One region of the Klebsiella sp. genome, then DNA from elsewhere that is predicted to be linked to it. Evidence: predicted binding sites of a transcription regulator. Region 1 holds the regulator's gene; each other region holds the start of a gene.
What was found. The regulator Fur, encoded in region 1, represses iron uptake genes when iron is present. The targets are predictions, from matches to a motif close to ATAATAATGAGAACNACTATCAA.
Positions count from the first base shown of each region.

Region 2: QVF11_RS03495 (TonB-dependent siderophore receptor) is a predicted target of Fur. The motif match lies at 1,672-1,694, and genes of this name have one in related genera.
Region 3: exbB (tol-pal system-associated acyl-CoA thioesterase) is a predicted target of Fur. The motif match lies at 1,590-1,612, and genes of this name have one in related genera.
Region 4: QVF11_RS26160 (TonB-dependent siderophore receptor) is a predicted target of Fur. The motif match lies at 1,599-1,621, and genes of this name have one in related genera.

Region 1 is NZ_JAPUEW010000075.1:120,760-124,024, forward strand. It holds gene chiP (chitoporin ChiP) at 1-473, shown strand, start outside; gene QVF11_RS22580 (ChiQ/YbfN family lipoprotein) at 521-853, shown strand; gene fur (ferric iron uptake transcriptional regulator) at 924-1,376, opposite strand; gene fldA (flavodoxin FldA) at 1,668-2,198, opposite strand; gene ybfE (LexA regulated protein) at 2,349-2,642, opposite strand; gene ybfF (esterase) at 2,776-3,265, opposite strand, start outside.
Region 2 is NZ_JAPUEW010000008.1:318,259-321,523, forward strand. It holds gene QVF11_RS03495 (TonB-dependent siderophore receptor) at 1-1,578, opposite strand, end outside; gene QVF11_RS03500 (alpha/beta hydrolase-fold protein) at 1,734-3,265, shown strand, end outside.
Region 3 is NZ_JAPUEW010000027.1:38,923-42,187, reverse strand. It holds gene yghB (DedA family general envelope maintenance protein YghB) at 1-102, opposite strand, end outside; gene metC (cystathionine beta-lyase) at 235-1,422, opposite strand; gene exbB (tol-pal system-associated acyl-CoA thioesterase) at 1,674-2,405, shown strand; gene exbD (TonB system transport protein ExbD) at 2,412-2,837, shown strand; gene QVF11_RS08755 (TIGR00645 family protein) at 2,986-3,265, shown strand, end outside.
Region 4 is NZ_JAPUEW010000094.1:67,988-71,252, reverse strand. It holds gene ldtC (L,D-transpeptidase LdtC) at 1-202, shown strand, start outside; gene bhsA (multiple stress resistance protein BhsA) at 360-617, opposite strand; gene QVF11_RS26170 (hypothetical protein) at 742-870, shown strand; gene QVF11_RS26165 (TetR/AcrR family transcriptional regulator) at 867-1,502, shown strand; gene QVF11_RS26160 (TonB-dependent siderophore receptor) at 1,734-3,265, shown strand, end outside.

The DNA.
Region 1 (3,265 bases):
AAGGAACCTGGGTTAAAGCCGATGGTCAGCAGGGCTACTTCCTGCAGCGTATGACGCCGACTTACGCCTCATCTAACGGTCGTCTGGATGTCTGGTGGGATAACCGCTCTGACTTCAACGCCAACGGTGAAAAAGCGGTGTTCTTCGGTGCGATGTATGACATGAAGAACTGGAATATGCCGGGTTGGGCCTTCGGCGCGTCCTATGTTTATGCATGGGATGCAAAACCAGGAAAAATGTCTTCTCCTGATGCTTACTACAACCCTGACAAACGTCTGGAAGAGTCAGCCTATAGCCTGGATGCGATGTACACCGTACAGGAAGGACGCGCGAAGGGTACGCTGTTTAAACTGCACTTTACTCAATACGACAACCACTCCGATATCCCAAGCTGGAGCGGCGGCTACGGCAACATCTTCCAGGATGAGCGCGACGTGAAGTTCATGGTTATTGCTCCATTCACCATTTTCTGATGCCAGTGCGGCGGGCGTGATCCTGCCGCAATTTCCCGAGGTCGATTATGAAGAAGCTATTGCTTGTCGCCATTGTGGCGGCAGGTCTGGTTGCCTGCACGCAGTCGCCAGCGCCGAAAGAGGATTCAAAGTTAAAAGATGCCTACAGCGCCTGTATTAATACTGCTGAAGGTAACCCAGATAAAGTCGAAGCCTGCCAGAGCGTATTAGACGTTCTGAAGCAAGAGAAGCAGCATCAGCAGTTCGCCACCCAGGAAAGCGTGCGAGTACTGGATTACCAGCAATGTATCCAGGCGCGTAAAACCGGTAACGATCAGGCAGTACAGTCGCGCTGTGACCAGATTTGGAAAGAGATTCGTAGCAACAACACGAAACCCTGATTTTTACTTTTCGTAGCCATAAAAAAAGCCAACCGTCAGGTTGGCTTTTTGCTGCTTACGCAACGGGGAATTACTTTTCCACCGCGTCGTGGGCATGTTCATCTTCGCGGCAATCGCCTTCTGCACAGTGACCGTACAGGTACAGGCTGTGGTTGGTGAGGCGAATACCGTGTCGGGAGGCAATCTCACGTTGACGAGCTTCAATTGAGTCATCGCTAAATTCGATCACTTTGCCGCAATCAAGGCAAATCAGATGATCGTGATGATGCTGTTGCGTTAGCTCGAAAACGGATTTACCACCTTCGAAATTATGACGGGTGACGATGCCGGCGTCGTCGAACTGGTTCAGTACGCGATAGACGGTTGCCAGACCAATCTCTTCACCCATATCAATCAGGCGTTTATATAAGTCTTCCGCACTGACATGATGGTTATCCGGTTCCTGCAGGACTTCCAGGATTTTTAATCGCGGAAGTGTCACTTTCAGGCCAGCCTTCTTTAATGCGGTATTGTTGTCAGTCATGCGGAATCTGTCCTGTTGCTAAACGATCTACTTCCATCAACGGAAGTAATACAGAGAATCACCCGATGTAATGCGTCTCATTATAGAACTGCCATGGTGAAATGAAAACTGCAAGCATCGGGCCTTGTATGCTGTCAAAAACGAGGCACTGGCTACAAAGTGCTTCACGTGACCTCGTTAAATCAGAGGACATTGTACAGATATGTGATTAAAAGTTAAAAACTTGTAGCTATAACTTTGATTGCTTTTATCTATTAATTCGGCGAAATCTGACGATAACGCCGTTTAGACTCAGGCATTCTTGATTTCTTCGAGGTGCAGCTCTTCAGAAATCTGTTTTACCCATTTTTCCACGCGTTCGTTAGTCAGTTCTGGCTGACGGTCTTCGTCGATGGCCAGACCCACGAAGTGGTCGTCATCTGCCAGACCTTTAGATGCTTCAAAATGATATCCAGCGGTCGGCCAGTGACCAACGATAGTGGCGCCGCGGGGTTCGATGATGTCGCGAATGGTACCCAGCGCATCACAGAAGTATTCAGCGTAGTCTTCCTGATCGCCGCAGCCAAACAGCGCGACCAGTTTGCCGTTGAAATCGACTTCTTCCAGCGTCGGGAAGAAATCATCCCAGTCACACTGTGCTTCACCGTAGTACCAGGTTGGGATGCCGAGCAGCAGAATATCGTGAGCTTGCAGATCTTCTTTGCTGCTCTTGGCAATGTCGCGCACATCAGCAACATCTTTACCAAGCTGCTTTTGAATCATTTTTGCAATATTTTCGGTGTTGCCGGTGTCGCTGCCAAAAAAGATGCCGATGATTGCCATGAGTAAAATAACCTCTTGAAACTTAATGATGTGGTAGGGACTTAAATGCCCACAGATAGGGGCAATGATAGCAGAACTGAGAAGGGCGCGGAAACAGCAATCACGCCCGACTGCACACTCTGCTACATGAAAGCTTATTTTTTGAGGGTTTTAGGCTTTATCCTGGCTGCGCAGGGCCGCCAGTTGGTTCATCAGCATCTCTTCAATCAGATCGCTGCGGTTCATGTTGCGGGCTTCGGCCAGCTCATTGAGCGCATCAACCGCATCGGCATTGAGCTTCAGCTCAACGCGCTTCAAACCGCGAACTTTATCGCGCTTGAGCTGATTGCGTTTGTTGATACGCAGCTGTTCGTCGCGTGAAAGCGGATTGGTTTTCGGTCTACCCGGCCGACGCTCGGTTGCGAACAAATCTAATGTCGTACGGTCCGTTTGTTCTTTTGCCATGATTCAGAGTGACTTCGGGGGAAACAAGCTGTCGGGCATAGCCGACGCAGATAGCCCGCCATAATACATCAGGCGAGGGGCTGCGCCAACGACCGCGGGCATTCTGCCGCGCGGTCGGGCAGATTTTAGCCAGTTACGCGGCTATGGAGGTCAAATAACGGCGTATTGCCCGTAAAACAGCCTCTGGTTTTTCTGCATGTACCCAATGTCCGGCTCCGGCAATCACATGGGCCCGTGCCTGGGGGAATTGAGCCAGCAGAGCCTCACGGTAGGCATCGGTTACGTAGGGTGAGTTACCGCCGGGGATAAACTGCGCCGGATGCGGCCAGGCGGGGATGGTTTGCCAGCCGACGATATTGTCATATTGCTCCCACAATACCGGCACGTTAAACCGCCACTGACCTTCCACAAAGGATTTCAGCAGAAACTGAATCACGCCTTCTTCATTGAGGTGTTCGCGCATCACCGCTGCCGCCTGTTGACGCGTTGCGGCACCCGCGTCGGTCACGGCATTGATGGCGGCGAAGATTTCATCATGGCGACGAACGTGATAATCCACAGGTGCAATATCAATCGCAACCAGGCCAGCGATGCGCTCCGGGGCCATTGCGCTCAGCGCCATG
Region 2 (3,265 bases), on a different contig from region 1:
CTGATATTTCAGGCCCACTTCTACCTGCTTGCCTTCGCTTGGATCGAACGGCCCGACGCCCGGCGCGCGGTTGGTTTGTAGATTAGGTTCGAACGAAGTGCTGTAACTGATATAGGGCGAGAGGCCGAAATCAAAGGCGTACAGCAACCCGGTACGCCAGGTGAACTTACTGTCATTCTGCTGGGTGCTGCTGGCGTCGGTAAAATCAGTGGTGCGTACTTCTGCCCAGTCGTAGCGCCCGGAAACCAGCAGCTCCCAATTTTGCCAGCTCAGCTGATCCTGGAGATAAATTCCCGCCTGGTCGAGATTTTGCTGCTCATCGCTGGCGGTGCTGAAGGTGCTTTCATCAACGCTAACGCCGTAAGAAGGACTGCGCCAGTCGATATCGTACTGTGAGCCGCCGGCGCGGCCGAGGTACTGTTTATCTTTACTGGTTTTGTAATCCAGACCACCAATCACCGTATGTGCCACCTGGCCGCTGGCAAACTGCGCCTCAAGCTGGTTATCAATACCAAACTCATCGGTCTGGCGCTCTTCATGTTGGGCGCGGCGCGAGAGTACGGAACTGTTGGCTGCGCTGGTGGTATAAACCAGATAGCGGTACTTCTGTTTGATGGTCGCGTAGCGGGCGTTCTGCCGCAGGGTGAAGGTATCGTTTAGCTGGTGCTCGAATTCATAACCAATCATCGTTTGTTCGCGCCACGACTGATTGTAGTTAGGGTCGCTGACGTTAAAATCGCGCGGAATATAGCTTCCGTCGACGCTTTCCACGGTGCCGTAGCGCGGCAAGAAGTTACGGTAACCGGCATCCGGGTCTTTCTGGTAGCTGGTTAACAGGGTAAAGCGGGTGGCGTCGTTAGGATACCAGGTCAGTGCCGGGGCAATGGCCATCCGCGTCTCTTTGTAGTCATCTATCTGATTATTCTGGGTGCGGGCGATCCCGTTCAGGCGATAGAGCAGATGGCCGTCATCGCTCAGCGGACCGCCAAAATCGAAGGCCCCTTCGGCAAGGTTGTTATTGCCGGTACGGAACTGCACTTCATGAATCGGCTGGCTGGTGGGGCGTTTGCTGGTCATGCTGATAAGCCCGCCAGGATTAACCTGACCAAACAGCACCGAGGCCGGGCCGCGCACCAGCTCAACGCGCTCCAGCAGCCACGGGTCGAAAGTCCCGGTCTGTGAGGAGGCAGTGGCCCCGTAGCTCAGGCCATCGAGGAATTTGGGCACGTAGCTAAAGCCGCGCACGAAAACTTCGTCGTTGCGGTTAGAGGCACCGCGATATTCGGTAAAGACGCCTGCGCTATAGCGCAGCGCCTGGGAAACCGAGGTGACATCCAGCGCCTGCATTTGATCGCGGGTGACCACCGATACCGACTGCGGCGTCTTGACGATCTCTGCGGCAGTTTTCGTCGCCGACAGCGTCTTTGTTGCCACAATTCCCTTTAGCGGCGCTGTTGGATCTTCGCCGTTGCCTGCGGTGACAACGATCGTTTCCTCCGCCGCCAGCGCCTGCCCGCCGAAGGTGGATACCGCGAGGCTCGCGGCCCAGAGTGCTGTTATCTTATTATATTTAAACATTTTTATGATTTTTCCTTGGTTAAGTCGCCATCAAAAAAACCGCCATCTTCGTGATGAATCGTCCAGCGGCTGTCATTAACGGCGTCAATGTTATTGCAAATAGTTATTATTTGCATTAGCGTTATTAACAAATTTTTACAAGGAAATATCGGGCAATGAAGACGGCGTGGAGCGGCCTGCTAATTGGCATGAGTGCCTTACCGGCAGCGGCGATGAACTGTGAATCACCTTCTTTACAAGGTGAACTGCAGGGGAAGTTTGATGCCAGCGGCGAGGTCTGTTTTGACCTGCCAAAGCTGGGTGAGAACTATGTTGCGGCGACTCTCTCCGGCGTCACCGATGCCCGACTGCTGGATGAGAACAATCGTCGCCTGCGCACGCTATTGGCAGGCGGCCCGGCAGATGGAGAACAAACTTTGCTATTTTCTCTGCCGGTAAACCGTGCCTCCTCACTGGTACTGCACGGTGAAGAGGGCGCGCGCTGGCGTTTTCAATGGCAGATGCGAGAGACTACCGCGCTGGCAAAAACACAGGCGCTGGATCCGGTCAGTCCGCGTCTGCAGCAGCTTAAGCGCGAGCTGGCGGCAGGAGGTTCAACGGCGAATTTCTGGCAGGAGCGTGAACTGGAAGGAACGCCCATGGTGGAACCGGTGGACGCCAGCCATAAGCGAGTGACTTTCCTGTGGCGCGGGGCGAGCCAGAACGTGTTTATTCTGGGTTCTCCGGCGGGAGATCACGATCCGCTGTTTCGCCTCGGCGACTCCGATGTTTGGTTTCGCAGCTACGTGGTGCCCGCCGATACCCTAATGCAATATAAGCTGGCTCCGGATGTGCCGCAGGTGGCGGGCAGCGCGCGGGAGCAGCGGCGAGCGATTCTGGTCAGCGCCCAGGCCGATCCGCTCAACCCCAACAGCGTCAACGCTGCCCAGGATCGCTGGAGTCGCTACTCTTTGCTGGCGCTTAATCCTGCACGTTTTTGCTCGGTGCAACGTATGACGCAGCCGCTGCGCTACGGCACCTTAACCCGCCACCAGCTACGTAGCGACTTCCTGCAAAATACACGAGAAGTGATGATTTACCGTCCGCGTTTGCCGCAGCCCGCGCGCTGGACCTTGATGCTGTTCGATGGCAAAACGTACCAGGACGAGTACCGCTTCGCGAACGTGCTGGACTCCCTGATCGCCAGCCATGTGCTGCCGCCGATTAACGTGGTGTTTATCGATAGCCTTGATCATACGCGACGGGCAAAAGAGCTGCCGCCAAACCCCCACTTCGCCGATTTTATGGCTCATGAACTGCTGCCGTGGCTGAACCGGCAGGGACTCAGCCTGACCCGGCAAAAAACCGTGGTTGCAGGCTCCAGCTACGGCGGGCTGGCCGCATCCTGGGTGGCGATGCGCTATCCGCGACAGTTTGGCAACGTGCTGAGCTTGTCCGGGTCGTACTGGTGGGCACCGAAAGGAGAAGAGGCCAGTTGGCTGACGCGGCAGTACCAGCAATCGCCGCGCTATCCGGTACGTTTCTGGCTACAGGCGGGTAAATTCGAAACCAGCGGGCCGGACGGTGGCATTTATGCCAATACCCTCGAATTTGAGCAGGTACTGAGAGAGAAGGGTTATGCGGTGAGCTTCCATCCCTCGTCCAGCGGTCACGATTACGCTGCCTGGTGCGAGGCGCTGGTCAACGG
Region 3 (3,265 bases), on a different contig from region 1:
TGCGAACATGACCAGATATACAACGCCCACAACGTGGGGGTTTGCCAATGCGGCAAAATCATGCTGCCACAGCGCGGCGACAATTTCTTGAATGACAACCATGGACTTTCCTAAGTGGTACCGTATTTTTTGTCTAGTGTACTCCTGAAGAGACCCGAGCACCTTGATCCCGGGCGCAACTAAAGCGGCCGCTTCTCTTAAAAACGTCCGCTATTGTTGCCACTCACTGTCACTTTACACGATACGCGCGAAGCCCGCCGCTAAATCATCCAGCAGATCGGTAACATTTTCTAACCCGATGTGCACACGGATCAGGGTACCGCTGAAATCGACTTCAGCATCCGGACGAATTTCGGCAATTTGCTCCGGCTGATTGGCTAAAATCAGCGATTCAAAGCCACCCCAGGAGTAGGCCATGCTGAACAAGCTGAAGTGGTCCAGATAGGCGGACAGCTCGGCGTCGGTCAGGCGCTTATTGAGGACAAAAGAGAACAGTCCGCTGCTACCGGTGAAATCGCGTTTCCAGAACTCATGGCCTTTACTGCCGGGCAGAGCTGGGTGATTGACGCGCGCCACCTGCGGGTGCTGAGCCAGCCATTCGGCAATCTGCAGGCTACTTTCATGATGCTGACGTAGACGTACGGCCAGGGTACGCAGACCGCGGCTGGTCATATAGGCGGTATCGGCATCCACCATTTGTCCCATCAGATAGGCATTTTCGCGAAGCTGCGCCCAACAGCGCTCATTGGCCACCGCGGTGCCGACCATTCCGTCGGAATGACCAATCAGGTATTTGGTTGCAGCCTGAATGGAGATATCGATGCCGAAGTCCAGCGCTTTAAACAGCACGCCCGCCGCCCAGGTGTTGTCGATCATAATAATCGCTTCGGGCGCGACGCTGCGTACCGCCGCGACGATAGCCGGAACATCATGGACTTCCATGGTGATGGAGCCTGGAGATTCCAGAAATACCACGCGGGTGTTGGGCTGCACCAGACAAGCAATATCTCCGCCGATCAATGGGTCGAACCAGCTGGTGGTGACGCCGAGTTTGGCGAGGATTTTAGTACAAAAATCCTGGGTCGGTTCGTACGCGGTGTTGGTCATCAGAACATGGTCGCCTTGCTCGACAAATGCCAGAATGGTATTGGCGACCGCCGCTGCGCCGCAGGGGAAGAGGGCGCAGCCGGCGCCGCCTTCCAGTTCGCACATGGCTTCCTGCAGAGAAAAGTGGGTCAGGGTACCGCGGCGGCCGTAGAACAGCTCGCCTTTGGCTCGGTTGCGGGTGGCGTGTTTTTTCGCTTCGACGGTGTCGAAAACCAGCGATGACGCGCGCTGAATCACGCTGTTTACCGAGCCTTGCGTGTATTTTTTGCTGCGGCCAGCGTGAACCAGCGCAGTATCAAGATGTTTATCAGCCATGTTCAGATAACCTATTTTTATACGTCTGGACGTCTAAACTAACATGAATACCCGTTTATGTACCGGGTCGTGGCGGATACAGGTAAAAATTTTATCAATGACGGGGTCAGCAACTTTTTTACTGCGTAAGCGCAAGGAAAATAAACGTGATTTGCTGCACAGTGTAAATACTAATGAGAACCACTATCAATTCGATGACGTTTTGATATTATTGTGCGCAGATTTTGTGATTTACGTCCTGGAGATACAGTGTGGGTAATAATTTGATGCAGGCGGATCTCTCCGTTTGGGGTATGTATCATCACGCCGATATTGTCGTTAAGGTGGTGATGATCGGCCTGATTCTGGCGTCGGTCGTGACATGGGCTATCTTTTTTGGCAAAGGTGCTGAGATCCTGTCCAGCAAGCGCCGCCTCAAGCGCGAGCAGCAGCTGGTTGCCGAAGCACGCTCTCTCGACCAGGCCAGCGATATTGCTAACGCTTTCCATGCTAAAAGCTTGACCTCGCAGCTGATCAACGAAGCGCAGAACGAGCTGGAGCTTTCCGCAGGCGTGGAAGATAACGAAGGCATTAAAGAACGTACCGGCTTCCGCCTTGAGCGTCGCGTAGCGCAGGTCGGTCGCTATATGGGACGTGGTAATGGCTATCTGGCGACTATCGGCGCAATCTCCCCGTTCGTCGGCCTGTTTGGCACCGTCTGGGGCATCATGAACAGCTTTATCGGTATTGCCCAGACGCAAACCACTAACCTGGCGGTTGTTGCTCCAGGCATCGCAGAAGCGCTGCTGGCGACGGCAATCGGCCTCTTCGCCGCGATTCCAGCTGTTGTCATCTACAACATTTTCGCCCGTATGATTGCCAGCTACAAAGCTTCCCTTGGCGATGTTGCAGCCCAGATATTGCTGCTGCAAAGCCGTGACCTCGACCTGAGCGCCAGCGGCGTTAAGTCGGTCCGTACCGCACAGAAATTACGCGTAGGTTGATGCTTTATGGCAATGCATTTTAACGAAAACCTCGATGATAACGGCGAAATGCATGACATCAACGTGACGCCGTTTATCGACGTCATGCTGGTGCTGCTGATCATCTTTATGGTGGCGGCTCCGCTCGCTACCGTAGACGTGAAGGTTAATCTCCCGGCGTCTTCCAGCCAGCCGCAGCCGCGTCCTGAAAAGCCTATTTATCTGTCGGTGAAAGCGGATAAAACCATGTTCCTCGGTAATGACCCGATCACTGAAGAGAGCATGATTACGTCGCTGGATGTTCTGACTGAAGGCAAGAAAGATACGACGGTCTTCTTCCGCGCGGATAAGACCGTGGATTACGAGACGATGATGAAAGTTATGGATACTTTGCATCAGGCGGGCTATCTGAAGATTGGTCTGGTGGGCGAAGAAACCGTAAAAGCGAAGTAACCCCCCTCTCTCCAACGCATCTCTCCAGGCTGGCCTTGTGCCAGCCTTTTTTACGCCCATCTGATAGTTGCTCTGTTGGTAAGCTGTTGCTATAACGTTGCTTTGTTGCGATATAATACCGTTCGTTTTTGTTAACTTACGGGATCTTATGGAACGCTTTCTGGAAAACGCTATGTATGCCTCGCGCTGGCTGCTGGCACCGGTTTATTTTGGCCTTTCGCTTGGGCTGATTGCGCTGACGATCAAATTTTTTCAGGAGATCTTCCACATACTGCCGCACATATTCAGCGTCAGTGAGTCGGATATGATTCTGACCCTGCTGTCGCTGGTGGATATGACTCTGGTGGGCGGTCTGCTGGTGATGGTAATGTTCTCCGGCTATGAAAATTTTGTCTCGCAACTAGATATCAACGAGGGCAAGGAGAAGC
Region 4 (3,265 bases), on a different contig from region 1:
TCTGGTTGAAATTCACCAGCCGCTGTCCAAACACATTGATGACGATCCGCAGACGCTGCCTATTACGCTTAACGACAGCATGCAGGCCTTTAAGCAGACCCAGTTAACCGATGAGGATGTTATGGAACGCGCAATGACGCTGCGTTCAGGTATGCCGGTTGACGTGACGCGTCACCATGGTGGCAGCACGCAGTCGCTATAGCCTCCTGAAAGCAGATATAAAAAAACCGCCTGACACAAACGTGCTGGCGGTTTTTTTGTAGCAATAATCAAACAGGGTACAACATATTTCTTGCTAACGCGGGCTGCTGAAGGGGTCAGGTCCGCGTTTTGTCAGTGGCATGACAGGGTACAAAAAATTATTTGTAGATAACCGCAGTCCCGTGAAGGGTGTTAGGACCGGTTACCGAAGTAATACGATAAGAGCTTGCGCCCATTTCTTCAGCCTTTTGCGCCAGCTGATCTTCCAGAGAACCCAGGTTGGTCCCGGCGGAAGCGGAAACGGTGCCAATTTTATGCTGGCCTGCCGGGGTTGACTGAACTTCAACAGCGGCAAAGCTTGCGAAAGAGAGCGAGCTAAGAACAGCGGCGATGGCCAATGTTTTAACGTTTTTCATGATTATTATACCTATGCAGATGAATGTTTTTGTAGGGTCGAACGAATTAACTTAACGATCGATAGGTAAATAATAATGTGATCCACATCACACGTCAAACCATTTTTATAACGACCGTTTAACTATTTATAAAAAACTTAAAATTCATACATATATGAATTATTTATTTTTAGAGCGACATCACTGGCAGCCTATGACGTTTATTTTTATAATGGCCTTTCAACAAACCAACACAGGTACAACGGCACCATGACAACTGACGTTCAGGGTTGTGTAAAAAAAAGCCGTGGCCGACCTAAAGTGTTCGACAGGGACGCGGCGCTGGATAAGGCCATGACACTCTTCTGGCAGCACGGCTATGAAGCCACCTCTCTCGCCGATCTGGTGGAGGCGACGGGCGCAAAAGCGCCAACGCTCTATGCAGAATTCGTGAATAAAGAGGGGTTGTTTCGCGCAGTGCTGGATCGCTACATCTCTCGCTTTGCCGCCAAACACGAAGCATTGCTGTTTGATGAGGGCAAAACCGTCGATCAGGCATTGCGCGATTATTTCACCGCTGTCGCCACCTGCTTTACCAGCAAAGAAACGCCCGCAGGCTGCTTTATGGTCAACGCCTCTGCAGCGCTGGCGGCCTCGTCTACCGATATCGCCAATACACTTAAATCGCGGCATGCCATGCAGGAACAGGCATTGACGCAATTTCTACAGCAGCGGCAGATACGCGGCGAACTTCCGTCTGACGGCGACGTGAGCCAATTGGCGCAGTTCTTAAGCTGCGTATTGCAGGGCATGTCAATCAGCGCCCGCGAAGGTGCAGATTTCACTAAAATCATGCAAATTGCCGAGACCACGATGCGTCTTTGGCCGCAGGTTCTTCAGCACTAAATCTCTCTTTGACCGATGGCTCCTCCGTCGGTCACCCCCCTAATTACCCGCACATTAAGTAATGCTTTCAATAGGTTATTTGCACATTTCACGTAAATGATATTGATAACAATAATCAATACGGGCAAACTTCAGCCTTAAACATTTCTGTTTATTTCACCTTGTAACAACCGGTGCGCCCGTACCGGAAAACTAAAACAACGATATCGTAAACTCATAAAAGGAATGAGCATGAAAACGCGTCTCTGGGTGCTTAACCCACTGCTGCTGGCAACCGCCCTCCCCGCCTGGGCCGCTGATGACAACATGATCGTCAGCGCCAACCGTACACACCGTACCGTCGCTGAAATGGCCCAGACCACCTGGGTTATCGAAGGCCAGGAAATTGAACAACAGGTTCAGGGCGGTAAAGAGTTCAAAGATGTCCTGGCGCAGCTGATCCCCGGCATCGACGTCGGCAGCCAGGGACGTACTAACTACGGCATGAATATGCGCGGTCGCGCGATCGTGGTGCTGATTGACGGCGTTCGCCTTAACTCTTCCCGTACCGACAGCCGTCAGCTCGACTCTATCGATCCTTTCAACATTGAGCACATCGAAGTGATCTCCGGGGCAACATCGCTGTACGGCGGCGGCAGTACCGGCGGTCTTATCAATATCGTCACCAAAAAGGGCCAACAGGAGCGCCAGGTCGATCTGGAACTGGGCGGCAAAACCGGCTTTGCTAATAGTAACGATCATGATGAGCGCGTCGCGGCGGCGGTGAGTGGTGGAACCGACCACGCATCTGGCCGCTTGTCCGTAGCCTATCAACGCTTTGGCGGCTGGTATGACGGCAACAACGATGCGCTTATCCTCGATAATACCCAGACAGGCCTCCAGCATTCCGACCGCCTGGACGTGATGGGTACAGGCACCATTGAAATTGACGATAACCGTCAGCTGCAGCTAGTTACGCAGTACTATAAAAGTCAGGGCGACGACTACGGACTGTATCTGGGGAAAAATATGTCGGCGGTGACCGGCGACGGTAAAGCCTTCACCACTGACGGGCTTAATTCCGACCGCGTCCCCGGCACCGAACGCCACCTGATTAGTCTGCAATATTCCGATGCTGACTTCTTTGGTCAGAACCTGGTCAGCCAGGTCTATTATCGTGATGAATCCCTGACCTTTTACCCCTTCCCTACGCTAAGTAAAGGCCAGGTCAGCAGCTTCTCTTCCTCAAAGCAGGATACCGATCAATATGGCGCGAAGATAACCCTGAATAGCCAGCCGCTGGACGGCTGGGATCTGACCTGGGGACTGGATGCCGATCACGAAACCTTCAACGCCAACCAGATGTTCTTCGACCTGGGGCAATCGATGCCTTCCGGCGGCCTGAATAATCAGTCGATTTATACTACCGGTCGTTATCCGAGCTACAGCATTACCAACCTGGCACCTTTCCTGCAGTCCAGCTATGACCTGAACGATATCTTCACGATTAGCGGCGGTGTGCGCTACCAGTGGACGGAAAATAAGGTCGATGATTTTGTCGGCTACGCCCAGCAGCAGGATGTCGCCAACGGCAAAGTCAGCTCGGCGGATGCGATTCCGGGTGGTAAAACCGATTACGACAACTTCTTATTTAACGCCGGGATTGTTGCTCATCTTACCGACCGTCAGCAGACCTGGTTTAACTTCTCCCAGGGCGTTGAGCTGCCGGATCCGGGCAAATATTACGGCATTGGCAAATATGGCGCAGCGGTTAACGGTCATCT